Linked DNA regions of Eleftheria terrae. The protein of the gene in region 1 interacts with the protein of each later gene in a pairwise test. Links are inferred from orthologs where the notes say so. Each region holds a gene or a part of one and is shown in the gene's direction. Other genes may lie near its edges.

Region 1 (7,962 bases):
GAGCAGCAGATGCTCGAGGCCCCGAAGGCGCGCGGCTACCTGCCCATCGACGGCATCGCGGCCTACGACAAGGCGGTGCAGGGCCTGGTCTTCGGCGCCGACAGCGCCGCCGTGAAGGCAGGCCGCATCGCCACCGTGCAGGGCCTCGGCGGCACCGGCGGGCTGAAGGTGGGCGCCGACTTCCTGAAGAAGGTGAATCCCGACGCCCGCGTGCTGATCAGCGACCCCAGCTGGGAGAACCACCGCGCGCTGTTCGAGAGCGCCGGCTTCACGGTCGGCACCTACGCCTACTACGATGCGGCCAAGCGAGGCATCAATTTCGAAGGCCTGCTGGCCGACCTCAAGGCGGCAGCGGCCGGCACCATCGTCGTGCTGCACGCCTGCTGCCACAACCCGACCGGCTATGACCTGTCGCCCGCCCAATGGGAAGAGGTCATCGAGGTCGTCAAGGCCGGCAGCCTGGTGCCTTTCCTCGACATGGCCTACCAGGGCTTCGGCGAAGGCATCGCCGAAGACGGCGCCGTGGTCGGCCGCTTCATCGCGTCGGGCCTTGACTTTTTCGTCTCGACCTCCTTCTCCAAGAGTTTCTCGCTCTATGGCGAGCGGGTGGGCGCCCTCAGCGTGGTGGCGCAGACCAAGGAAGAAGCCGATCGCGTGCTGAGCCAGCTCAAGCGCGTCATCCGCACCAACTACTCGAACCCGCCGACCCATGGCGCCCAGGTGGTGGCCACGGTGCTGACCACACCGGCCCTGCGCCAGATGTGGGAGCAGGAACTGGCCGAGATGCGTGTGCGGATCAAGCAGATGCGCGGCGCCCTGGTCGAAAAGCTGAAGTCGGCAAATGTTGCACAGGACATGAGCTTCGTGACGCAGCAAAAGGGAATGTTCAGCTATTCAGGACTGAGCAAGGAGCAAATGCAGCGTTTGCGTACGGAATTCGGCGTCTATGGCGTCGATTCTGGTCGCATCTGTGTCGCCGCCTTGAACAGCAAGAACATCGACTACGTGGTCGCCTGCATCGCCAAAGTCATTTGATGTTGTCATCTGTGTGACAAAAAATGGGCCGACTGGCCCATTTTTTTCGCCTTGGACTCGGTTTCTGGCTTTGGAATCCGGGCTTATTCCGGGTTTCGGCGAAGGCCTGCCTCTGCAAACATCCGATTACCGAACTTAGAATGGTGCGCCGCAACATCCGTTCGGCTTGCGCACGCCGCTTGCACCACTCCCTCGGCCACGGGCCGCCGCTGCACGGCGCCTGTACGTAGAGAAAGGGCCTCCGATGCTGTACCAACTGTATGAAACCCAACGCGCCTGGCTCAGCCCTTTTGCGGAGTTCGCGAGCGCTTCATCCAAGCTCTACAGCCACCCGCTGTCGCCGCTGACGCACACGCCGGGCGCCGACCGGGTCGCCGCCTGCTTCGACCTGATGCACCGCTTGGCGAAGGAATACGAGAAACCGCAGTTCGGCATCACCACGGTTCAGGTCGAAGGCACCGACATCGCGGTGCAGGAACAGATCGCGGTCAACAAGCCCTTCTGCCAGCTGCGCCGCTTCAAGCGCTTCACTGACGAGGTGGAGCTGCTCACCACGATGAAGTCGCAACCCTCGGTGCTGGTGGTGGCGCCCCTGTCGGGCCACCACGCCACCCTGCTGCGCGACACGGTCCGCATGCTGCTGCGGGACCACAAGGTCTACATCACCGACTGGGTCGATGCCCGCATGGTGCCGCTCGACGCGGGCCCCTTCCATCTCGACGACTATGTCGAGTATGTGCAGGACTTCATCCGCCACATCGGGCCGGACGTGCACGTCATCTCGGTCTGCCAGCCCACCGTGCCGGTACTGGCGGCTATCTCGCTGATGGCCAGCCGCGGCGAGCCGACGCCGCGCACGATGACCATGATGGGTGGGCCCATCGATGCCCGCAAGAGCCCGACCGCGGTCAACAACCTGGCGATGAACAAGAGCTACGAGTGGTTCGAGAACAATGTCATCTACCGGGTGCCGCCCAACTACCCGGGCGCGGGACGGCGCGTTTACCCGGGCTTCCTTCAGCACACCGGCTTCGTCGCGATGAACCCGGACCGGCACCTCAGCTCGCACTACGACTACTTCCTGGACCTGGTGCGTGGTGACGATGAAAGCGTCGAGCAACACCGCACCTTCTACGACGAGTACAACGCGGTGCTCGACATGCCCGCCGAGTACTACCTGGACACCATCAAGACCGTCTTCCAGGACTTCGCACTGGTCAATGGCACCTGGCAGGTGAGGGGCGAGTACGTCCGGCCGCAGGACATCAAGACCACCGCGCTGCTGACCGTGGAAGGCGAGCTGGACGACATCTCCGGCGCCGGCCAGACCCGCGTGGCACACGAACTGTGCACCGGCATCCCGAAGGACGAGCAGCCGCACTACACGGTGGAAGGTGCCGGGCACTACGGCATCTTCTCCGGCCGGCGTTGGCGCGAGAAGGTGTATCCCCGGGTGCGCGATTTCATCGCCAAGCACGAGAAGTAAAGCCGCGGCCGCCGGCCCGGTGGCCCGTGGCTACAATGCGCCGCGCCGCGCGGCGTTGCCTGCGATCCCTCGCAAGCCAGGCGCCGGTGGGCGCGGTGTTGCCGGCATCCGGAGCAACGCCACCCCCCGCCCGCCCTGCCCTGACCGTCCCGGCGTCCATGTCTTCCGAGTCCATGCCTCACCCTACCGTCACGGCCGACGCCATCGATGCACTGCTGCCGCAGACGCAATGCACCCGGTGCGGGTATCCGGACTGCCGCAGCTATGCCGAAGCGATCGCCGAGGGCCGCGCCGGCATCGACCAGTGCCCGCCCGGCGGCGCCGAGGGCATCGCCCGACTGGCTGCGCTCACCGGCCAGCCCGAGCGGCCGCTGAACCCGGCCCATGGCATCGAGGGCGAGCGCCGGCTGGCGATCATCGACGAAGACTGGTGCATCGGCTGCACGCTGTGCATCAAGGCCTGCCCGGTGGACTGCATCGTCGGCGCGCCGAAACAGATGCACAGCGTGATCGACGCCTTGTGCACCGGTTGCGAGCTGTGCGTGCCGGTCTGCCCGGTCGATTGCATCTCGCTGGCCTCGGCCACCCCGGGGCGTACCGGCTGGCAGGCGTGGAGCGAGGAGCAAGCCGGCCAGGCACGCGAGCGCCATGCCTTCCACCGCCTGCGGCTGGTGCGCGACAAGCAGGAAAACGACGAGCGACTGGCCGCCAAGGCCGAGCGCAAGCTGGCCAACCTGCCGGCCGAAACCCGCCTGACCGATCCGGCGCAGATCGACCGCAAGCGGGCCATCATCGAGGCCGCGCTGCAGCGCGCCCGGCAGCAGCGCAGCGGCGGTTGAACCCGCGGCTCGCTACACTTGCGCCGCATGCGCGTCTCTGACATCGAGCCCTTCTTCGCCACCCTCAAGGCTGCCAATCCGCAGCCCAACACCGAGCTGGAGTACACCAGCGTCTTCGAGCTGCTGACGGCGGTTCTGCTGTCGGCACAGGCGACCGACGTCGGTGTGAACAAGGCCACCCGCCGGCTGTTCCCGGTGGCCAACACACCGCAGAAGATCCTGGCGCTGGGCCACGACGGGCTGTGCGAGTACATCAAGACCATCGGCCTCTACCGCAGCAAGGCCAAGCACCTGCTGGAGACCTGCCGCATCCTGGTGGAGCAGCACGGCGGCGTGGTGCCACGCACTCGCGAAGCGCTCGAGGCCTTGCCGGGCGTGGGCCGCAAGACCGCCAATGTGGTGCTCAATGTCGCCTTCGGCGAGCCGACGATGGCGGTCGACACGCACATCTTCCGCGTCAGCAACCGCACCGGACTGGCGCCGGGGAAGAACCCGCTGCAAGTCGAGCTGGCCTTGCTGCGCCGCGTGCCACCCGCCTACCTGGTGGACGCCCACCACTGGCTCATCCTGCACGGCCGCTATGTCTGCGTGGCGCGCAAGCCGCTGTGCTACAAGTGCGCCGTTGCCCAGTACTGCGATTTCACCCCGAAGACACCGCCACCGTCAGGCTGAAGCGCCGCAGCGCGCCATAGCGGGGCGCTGCCGGCCAGTCACCGGGCGAGTGCGGCAGGCCGCGGCCGGCAGCCAGCAGCGCCACGGCGTTCATCCAGCCGCCGTGGCCCACCACCAGCCGCACCGCGGCCGGCTCCTGCTCGCGCAGGAAGGACAGACAACGGTCGAACAGCTGGACCAGCGCCTCGCCACCACCCGGCGCCAGGGCAGCGAAATCGTCGCACCAGGCCTGCACCGGTCCGGCGCCAATATCCTGCCAATGCCGGCCGTCCCACTCGCCGAAGTCGAGTTCCGCCAGCCGTGCGTCGCACTCATGGCGCCAGCCCCAGCGCGCCAGCCAGCGGCCCACCGCCGCGCCCCGCTGCAGCGGCGAGGTCCACACCTCGCGCGGCCAGCCTTCGCGGCGCGCCGCGCGGCGAATGCGGTGGGCCAGCCGCTTCGCCTTGCGCGGGTCTACCGGCAGGTCGGTTCGGCCGATGCAGCGGCCCTGCGCACCGCGGGGCTTCGGGTGGCGCCAGATCAGGCAGTGCATCGCCACGCCCCGAGCACCGCCAGGTAGGCGGCCAGCTCGCTCAGTTGCTGGGAAGCGCCCAGGCAGTCGCCGGTGTAGCCGCCCAGCCGCCGGCGGAACCAGCGCCGGCAGTACAGGCCGGCTGCCGCCATGGCCAACAGTGCTGCCGCCACGGCCGGCAGCGAGAGCCAGGCCAGGCAGGCAGCGCCAGCGCATGCCGCCCACCCGAGCGCCACCGCCCAGCCCGGGTTCGACAGATGGCGCGACAAGGGCTTGGCCTTGGCCTGCTCCAGGTCGCCGGCATAGGGCAGCCAGCGGATCAGGCTCACCGCCACGGTGCGTGAGCCGGTGTGGGCCAGCAGCAAGGCCGGCGCGGCGAGCGCAGGTGGCATGCTGGCCAGCGCTGCCCACTTCAGGCCGAGCATCACGAACAGGCCCATGGCCCCATAGGCGCCGATGCGCGAATCCTTCATGATCTCCAGCGCGCGCTGGCGGCTGCTGGCGCCGCCCAGGCCGTCACAGGTGTCGGCCCAGCCGTCCTCGTGAAAGCCGCCGGTCAGCAGCAGGCTGGCGGCGATGCACAGGCCGGTGGCGGCCGGCATGCCCAGCACAGTGGCTGCCGCCAGCAGCACCGAGGCAGCCACCGCCCCCACCGCGGCGCCCACCAGCGGGAAGTGCCGCGCGCTGGCCTGCAGCCATGCATCCTGATAGCCCACCCAGCGCGTCAACCAGTCCGGCAGCGGCAACCGGGTCAGGAACTGGCAGCCGATCAGCGCCAGGCGCACCTCGTGGGCGAGCCACCTCATGTGCCAGGCATGCCGTCGGACACCCCGGCCGACTCGAAGCTGGCCATCTCGTCGAGCAGGCGCAGGCTGGAATCGATCAACGGCCAGGCCACCGCGGCGCCCGAACCTTCGCCGAGCCGCATGCCAAGGTCCAGCAGCGGCTCGGCGCCCAGGTGCTGCAGCAGCGCCCGGTGCCCCTGCTCGCCGGAGCAGTGCGCAAACACGCAGTAGTCGAGCAGCGCCGGTGCAAGTGCCCGCGCCACCAGCACCGCTGCGCTGGCGATGAAGCCGTCCACCACGATGACACGACGCTCATGGGCGGCCTCCAGCATGGCGCCGACCATCATCGCGACCTCGAAGCCACCCAGTGCCGCCAGCGCAGCCAGCGGTTCGCGCGCCTCATGGTTCACCTCGAGTGCCTGGGCCAGCACTCGCTGCTTGCGCTGCAGCGCCGCGTCGTTCAGGCCGGTGCCCCGGCCGACGCACGCTTCGATGGGCAGGCCACACAGGCGTGCCATCAACAAGGAGGCGCACGAGGTGTTGCCGATGCCCATCTCCCCCAGCAGCACCACATTGCCGGGCCGCTCGCGCAGCACCTGCGCACCGGCGGCCAGGGCCGCCTGGCACTGGGCCGCTGTCATCGCCGGGCCCCGGCTCGCGTCCTGGGTGCCAGCAGCGATCTTGCGCAGCTGCAGGCCCGGCCGCGGCTGGAAGTCGTGCCGGACGCCCGCATCCACCACCGTCAGCGCCATACCGTGCTGGCGTGCCAGCACGCTCACCGCGGCCCCGCCCGCCAGGAAGTTCTCCACCATCTGCCAGGTGACGTCGCTAGGGTAGGCCGAGACGCCCTGCGCAGCCAGACCATGGTCGCCGGCAAACACGATCAGCTGCGGCTGCTCCAGCTGCGGTGTGTCACTGGCCAGCGCCAAGCCCAGCTGGAGCGCCAGGCGCTCCAGCCGCCCGAGCGCGCCAAGCGGCTTGGTCTTGCGATCGATACGTTGTTGCAGGCGCGCGGCGAGGGCGGCATTGGCGGCAGGCGCCACCGAGGGTGCGAGATAATCGAAGTGATTCATGTGTGAAGGGATTCTTGCCTCACGCGGCTGCCGCCGGCTTGACCTGCATCGGAATGCCCGCGACGGTGAGCGTGACTCGCGCGGCGATCTCGGCCACCTGCTGGTGCAGACGCCCGAGCGCATCCACCGCGGCCCGCGCCTCGCGGCTCAGCGGCATCACGCCCCAGCCGATCTCGTTGGACACCAGCAGCACCGTGCCCGGCACCTGCTGCAAGGCCAGCAGCAGCGCCTCGACGGCCGGCTGCGCCGGCTCGGGCGCCACACCGGGCGGTGGACAGAGCAGTTGCGACAGCCACAGCGTCAGGCAGTCGACCAGCACGCAGCGCCCCGGCGTCGCGTGCTCGCGCAGTGCTGCGGCCAGGGCCGCGCCGCCGGGCGGCAGTTCAATGCTCTGCCAGCTTGCAGGACGACCGGCCCGATGGCGGGCGATGCGCTCGCGCATCTCGTCGTCGCCAGGCCATGCGGTGGCAATGTAGACCACCTCGGCACCCTGCTGCTCGCAGTGCGCGGCGAGCCGTTCTGCATGCCGGCTTTTGCCGGAGCGGGCGGCACCCAGGATCAGGTGTACGGACGATGACAACAGCCAGCCTCCCTCTTGGATACCCCCTGTTGGCGGGGACAGCGCGGGATTGTAAGAGCCCGTTCTACAATGGCCGAGGAGGATGTCTCGCCGATATGTCACAGACCGATGAACTCGCGGACCGCGTGGAGCGCCTGCTGGTGCGCTACGAGGAACTCAAGCGCACCAATGCCCTGCTGGAGCAGCAACTGGCCGGCGTGACCGCGGAGCGCGACAGCCTGCGCTCACGCCTGAGTGCCGCGCGCAGCCGCATCGACGCCTTGCTCGAACGCCTGCCTGAAGCCATCGCGCCGCAAGCCGGCGGCGAGAAAGAGGTCTGATGAAGCAGATCGAAGTGACCATCATGGGGCAGAGCTACATCCTCGGTTGCACCGAAGGTGGCGAGGCGGCCTTGCTGGAGGCGGTGAACCATGTCGACCGCGAGATGTGTGCGATACGCGATGCGGGCAAGGTGAAGGCGCGCGAGCGCATCGCGGTGCTGGCTGCGCTGAATGTGGCTTTCGAACTTGCACAGCGGCCACCGGCTTCGGCACCTTCGGTGGCGCCTGGCCAGGTGCCGGCGCCCGCGGTATCGCCAAGCACAGATGCGGCCGCCCTGGTCCGTCGCATCGACGAGGCCCTAGGACAAGACGGGCAACTCATCTGAGCCCGCCATCCGGCGTAGAATCAATCCGTCCGTCGCGTTCGCGGGAGTTTTATATTTCCTTGAACCGATGCTCTTTGAGCAAGGGCTTGGAACATCGTCCTGCTGGTGTGATCGTCTCGCGTCAGATGAACCCGAAGCTTGACTGACCTCGCCCACCTGAATCCCCTGGGTTCAGGAATGCGGCTCTCGGCTCGTGGCGGACACCTTCCGATTTCTCGCATGCCCCCTGCCTCCCCCTGCCAGTACTGGCTGATGAAGAGCGAGCCCGACGAGTGCTCGATCGACGACCTGGCAGCGGCGCCCGGCCAACGGGTTCCCTGGGTCGGCGTGCGCAA
Region 2 (4,085 bases), 110 kb from region 1 along the record:
TCGGCCACCACCGTGCCGGCGAAGGCGCTGCGGTCGATCAAGGGCACCTGCACCTGGAACACATGCTGGCCGTTGACCGTGGTGTAGGTGCGCGAGTAGACCGGCTGGCGCAGGTCGCGCGCCGCCTCGAAGGCCCATTCCGGCTCGCTTTTGGTGACCGTGCCGGCGGCGGCCGGCGGAGCCACGGGCGCCTCGCTGTAGCGGCTGCCGTTGAAGGTGTGGCTGGGCGAGAGGTAGCTGGCGGCGGGCGTGCGGTTGCTGGCCAGCCAGGTCAGGCTGACCACTTCGGGTCGCTCGCGGGTGAAGGTGCTGGCCTGGCCGAGGAACTCATCCTGGTCGATCGCCCGGGTGGTGATCTCCCGGGCAATGCGCACCAGCTGCTCCTGGTTCTCGATCAGCCGCAGGCGGATCTGCTGCTGCGTGACCTCGGTGTCGCGCTTGACGGATTCATGCTCACGTTCCAGTTCCTCGGAGCGCAGGTACCAGAAGGCCGCGATGATGGCCGCCAAAAAGAGCAAGACCGAGACCAGCGGGCCCAGCGTCGCGAAGCGGTCCTGGCGGGCCGGCGACTGGCGCCGCCACCACTTGCCGAACAGGCGTCGCGAGCGGGGCGGGAGCTCATGGGTGCTGGGGCGGAAATCACTGGGAACGGCTGGCATATGGGCGGATTATCGAGCCTTTGCCCGGGCCGGAAATGCACGATCGTGCCCCTTGATTTCATGATGTGCAATGCGTTCGCACTATTTGAAAAACCCCTGGTCCTATGACACACTCGCGCACTGCTCACACTGAGAGCCCGTACGCGCGTCCGCCAGCCGGGGCGCAGCCAGGCGCGAGGAGCCGAGCAAGCTCTACCGACCCCTAGAGGAGACACCCAATGTCTGCAGTCCCCCATTCGTTTGGCGGTGCGGCCAACGATGCCGACGCACAAGAGACCCGGGAGTGGCTCGACGCCCTGTCGGCCGTCATTGAGTCCGAAGGCCGCCAGCGCGGTCACTACCTGCTGGAGCAGCTGCTCGAGCATGCGCGCCAGTCCGGCATCGACATGCCGTTCTCGGCCACCACCGGCTACGTGAACACCATCGAGCCCGAGGACGAGGAACGCTGCCCGGGCAACCTCGACATCGAGGAGCGCCTGCGGGCCTACATGCGCTGGAACGCGATGGCGATGGTGGTGCGGGCCAACCGCCTGAATCCGGCCGACGGCGGTGACCTGGGCGGTCACATTTCCTCGTTTGCGTCGGTGGCGACCATGTTCGGCGCCGGCTTCAACCATTTCTGGCATGCCGAGCATGAAGGCCACGGCGGCGACCTGCTGTACATCCAGGGCCACTCCTCGCCCGGCATCTATGCCCGCGCCTACATGGAAGGCCGCATCAGCGAAGAGCAGCTGCTGAACTTCCGCCAGGAAGTGCAAGGCAAGGGCCTGTCGAGCTATCCGCACCCGAAGCTGATGCCCGACTTCTGGCAGTTCCCCACCGTCTCGATGGGCCTGGGCCCGCTGATGGGGATCTACCAGGCGCGTTTCCTGAAGTACCTGCATGCCCGCGGCATCGCCGACACCTCCAACCGCAAGGTCTGGGTCTTCTGCGGCGACGGCGAGATGGACGAGCCGGAATCGCTGGGCGCCATCGGTGTGGCCGCGCGCGAGAAGCTGGACAACCTGATCTTCGTCATCAACTGCAACCTGCAGCGCCTGGACGGCCCGGTGCGCGGCAACGGCAAGATCGTGCAGGAACTGGAAGGCGAGTTCCGCGGCGCGGGCTGGAACGTCATCAAGCTGCTGTGGGGCAGCTACTGGGACCCGCTGCTGGCGCGCGACAAGGACGGCATCCTGCGCCAGATCATGATGGACATGGTCGACGGCGACTACCAGGCTTGCAAGGCCAATGACGGCGCCTTCGTGCGCAAGAACTTCTTCGGCCGCCATCCCAAGGCGCTGGAGATGGTCGCCAAGATGAGCGACGACGACATCTGGCGCCTGCAGCGTGGCGGCCACGACCCGCAGAAGGTCTATGCGGCCTACCACCGCGCGGTCAACCACAAGGGCCAGCCCACCGTGCTGCTGGTGAAGACCGTCAAGGGCTTCGGCATGGGCAAGAGCGGCGAAGGCAAGAACACCGCCCACCAGACCAAGAAGCTGACGGACGACGACATCCGCGCCTTCCGCGACCGCTTCAACATCCCCATCCCGGACGACAAGCTGGCCGAGCTGCCGTTCTACAAGCCGGCCGACGACACGCCCGAGATGCGCTACCTGCATGAGCGCCGCAAGGCACTGGGCGGCTACCTGCCCCAGCGCCGCGCCAAGGCCGACGAGCAACTGCCGGTGCCCGAGCTGAGTGCCTTCCAGGCCGTGCTGGAGCCGACCGCCGAAGGCCGCGAGATCTCCACCACCCAGGCCTACGTGCGCTTCCTGACCGCGCTGCTGCGCGACAAGAACCTGGGCCCGCGCGTGGTGCCCATCCTGGTCGACGAGGCACGCACCTTCGGCATGGAAGGCCTGTTCCGCCAGATCGGCATCTACAGCCAGGACGGCCAGAAGTACACCCCGGTCGACAAGGACCAGGTGATGTACTACCGCGAGGCGCAGGACGGCCAGATCCTGCAGGAAGGCATCAACGAGGCCGGCGGCATGGCCTCCTGGATCGCCGCGGCCACGTCGTACTCGACGAACAACCGCGTGATGATTCCCTTCTATGTGTACTACTCGATGTTCGGCTTCCAGCGCATCGGCGACCTGGCCTGGGCGGCGGGCGACATGCAGGCGCGCGGCTTCCTGCTGGGCGGCACCTCGGGGCGCACCACGCTGAACGGCGAAGGCCTGCAGCACGAGGACGGCCACAGCCACATCCTGGCCGGCACCATCCCGAACTGCGTCAGCTACGACCCGACCTTCGCGCACGAGGTGGCGGTGATCATGCAGCACGGCCTCAAGCGCATGGTGGAGCAGCAGGACAACGTCTTCTACTACATCACCCTGCTCAACGAGAACTACCCGCACCCGGGCCTCAAGCCGGGCACCGAAGAGCAGATCATCAAGGGCATGTACCTGCTGGAGGAAGGCGCCAAGAAGACGCCGCGCGTGAACCTGCTGGGCTCCGGCACGATCCTGCGCGAATCGATCTTCGCCAAGCAGCTGCTGGAGCAGGACTGGGGCGTGGCGGCCAATGTCTGGAGCTGCCCGAGCTTCAACGAGCTGGGCCGCGACGGCCAGGACGTGGAGCGCTGGAACCTGCTGCACCCGACCGAGACGCCGCGCGTGGCCTTCGTGACGCAGCAGCTGCAGCCGCACAACGGCCCGGTGATTGCCTCCACCGACTACATGAAGAGCTATGCCGAGCAGATCCGCCCCTTCATCCCGAAGGGCCGGACCTACAAGGTGCTGGGCACCGACGGCTTCGGCCGCAGCGACTTCCGCTCGCGCCTGCGCGAGCACTTCGAGGTCAACCGCCACTACATCGTGGTCGCGGCGCTGAAGGCGCTGTCGGAAGACGGCACGCTGCCTGCTTCCAAGGTGGCCGAAGCGATCCGGAAGTACGGCATCCAGGCCGACAAGGTGAACCCCCTCTACGCATGAGCGGACTTGTGCGTCCGCCGCGCTAGCCACTGGGCCGCGCCGTCCCCGCCAGGCCGGGGCGGCGCGGCCGTGCGCGGACGCCGATCAGGAGTGACAAGAACATGGCATTGGTCGAAGTGACGGTTCCCGACATCGGGGACTTCAAGGATGTCGAGGTCATCGAGGTGCTGGTCAAGGTGGGTGACACCATCAAGGTCGAGCAGAGCCTGGTGACGGTGGAGAGCGACAAGGCGTCGATGGAGATTCCCTCCACGCAGGCCGGCGTCGTCAAGGAAATGAAGGTCAAGCTCGGCGACAAGATCAACCAGGGCAGCGTGCTGCTGGTGGTGGACGCCGAAGGTGCTGCGGCCGCCCCGGCTCCGGTGGCTGCAGCGCCCGCGCCTGCTGCTGCGGCGCCCGCGCCCGCGCCGGCCACGCAGGCCGCGGCGGCAGCGCCGGTATCGGCGCCAGCCGCCAGTGCCGGCCCGGTGGACATCACCGTGCCCGACATCGGCGACTTCGACGA

The links. The genes of interacting proteins can lie anywhere in the genome.
Region 2: the proteins of nth (region 1) and aceE interact in binary tests that used the Escherichia coli proteins (3 or more experiments, as listed by UniProt). The link is inferred for Eleftheria terrae from one-to-one orthologs.

What each region holds. Positions count from the first base shown.
Region 1 is NZ_CP106951.1:1,383,900-1,391,861, forward strand. Bases 2,296-5,209 are described here. They hold nth (endonuclease III), read left to right. Parts: upstream 2,296-3,387; coding sequence 3,388-4,032; downstream 4,033-5,209. Other genes in these bases: N7L95_RS06060 (polyhydroxyalkanoate depolymerase), read left to right, coding at 2,296-2,521; rsxB (electron transport complex subunit RsxB), read left to right, coding at 2,695-3,360; N7L95_RS06075 (histidine phosphatase family protein), read right to left, coding at 4,001-4,564; cobS (adenosylcobinamide-GDP ribazoletransferase), read right to left, coding at 4,552-5,209. Also shown: N7L95_RS06055 (amino acid aminotransferase), read left to right, coding at 1-1,035; more of N7L95_RS06060, read left to right, coding at 1,280-2,295; more of cobS, read right to left, coding at 5,210-5,349; cobT (nicotinate-nucleotide--dimethylbenzimidazole phosphoribosyltransferase), read right to left, coding at 5,346-6,401; cobU (bifunctional adenosylcobinamide kinase/adenosylcobinamide-phosphate guanylyltransferase), read right to left, coding at 6,421-6,984; N7L95_RS06095 (cell division protein ZapB), read left to right, coding at 7,077-7,301; N7L95_RS06100 (cell division protein ZapA), read left to right, coding at 7,301-7,627; N7L95_RS06110 (EVE domain-containing protein), read left to right, coding at 7,847-7,962. UniProt on the Escherichia coli protein: DNA repair enzyme that has both DNA N-glycosylase activity and AP-lyase activity. The DNA N-glycosylase activity releases various damaged pyrimidines from DNA by cleaving the N-glycosidic bond, leaving an AP (apurinic/apyrimidinic) site.
Region 2 is NZ_CP106951.1:1,280,392-1,284,476, reverse strand. The notes cover bases 478-3,780. They hold aceE (pyruvate dehydrogenase (acetyl-transferring), homodimeric type), read left to right. Parts: upstream 478-877; coding sequence 878-3,580; downstream 3,581-3,780. Other genes in these bases: aceF (dihydrolipoyllysine-residue acetyltransferase), read left to right, coding at 3,682-3,780; N7L95_RS05690 (PAS domain S-box protein), read right to left, coding at 478-659. Also shown: more of N7L95_RS05690, read right to left, coding at 1-477; more of aceF, read left to right, coding at 3,781-4,085. UniProt on the Escherichia coli protein: Component of the pyruvate dehydrogenase (PDH) complex, that catalyzes the overall conversion of pyruvate to acetyl-CoA and CO(2).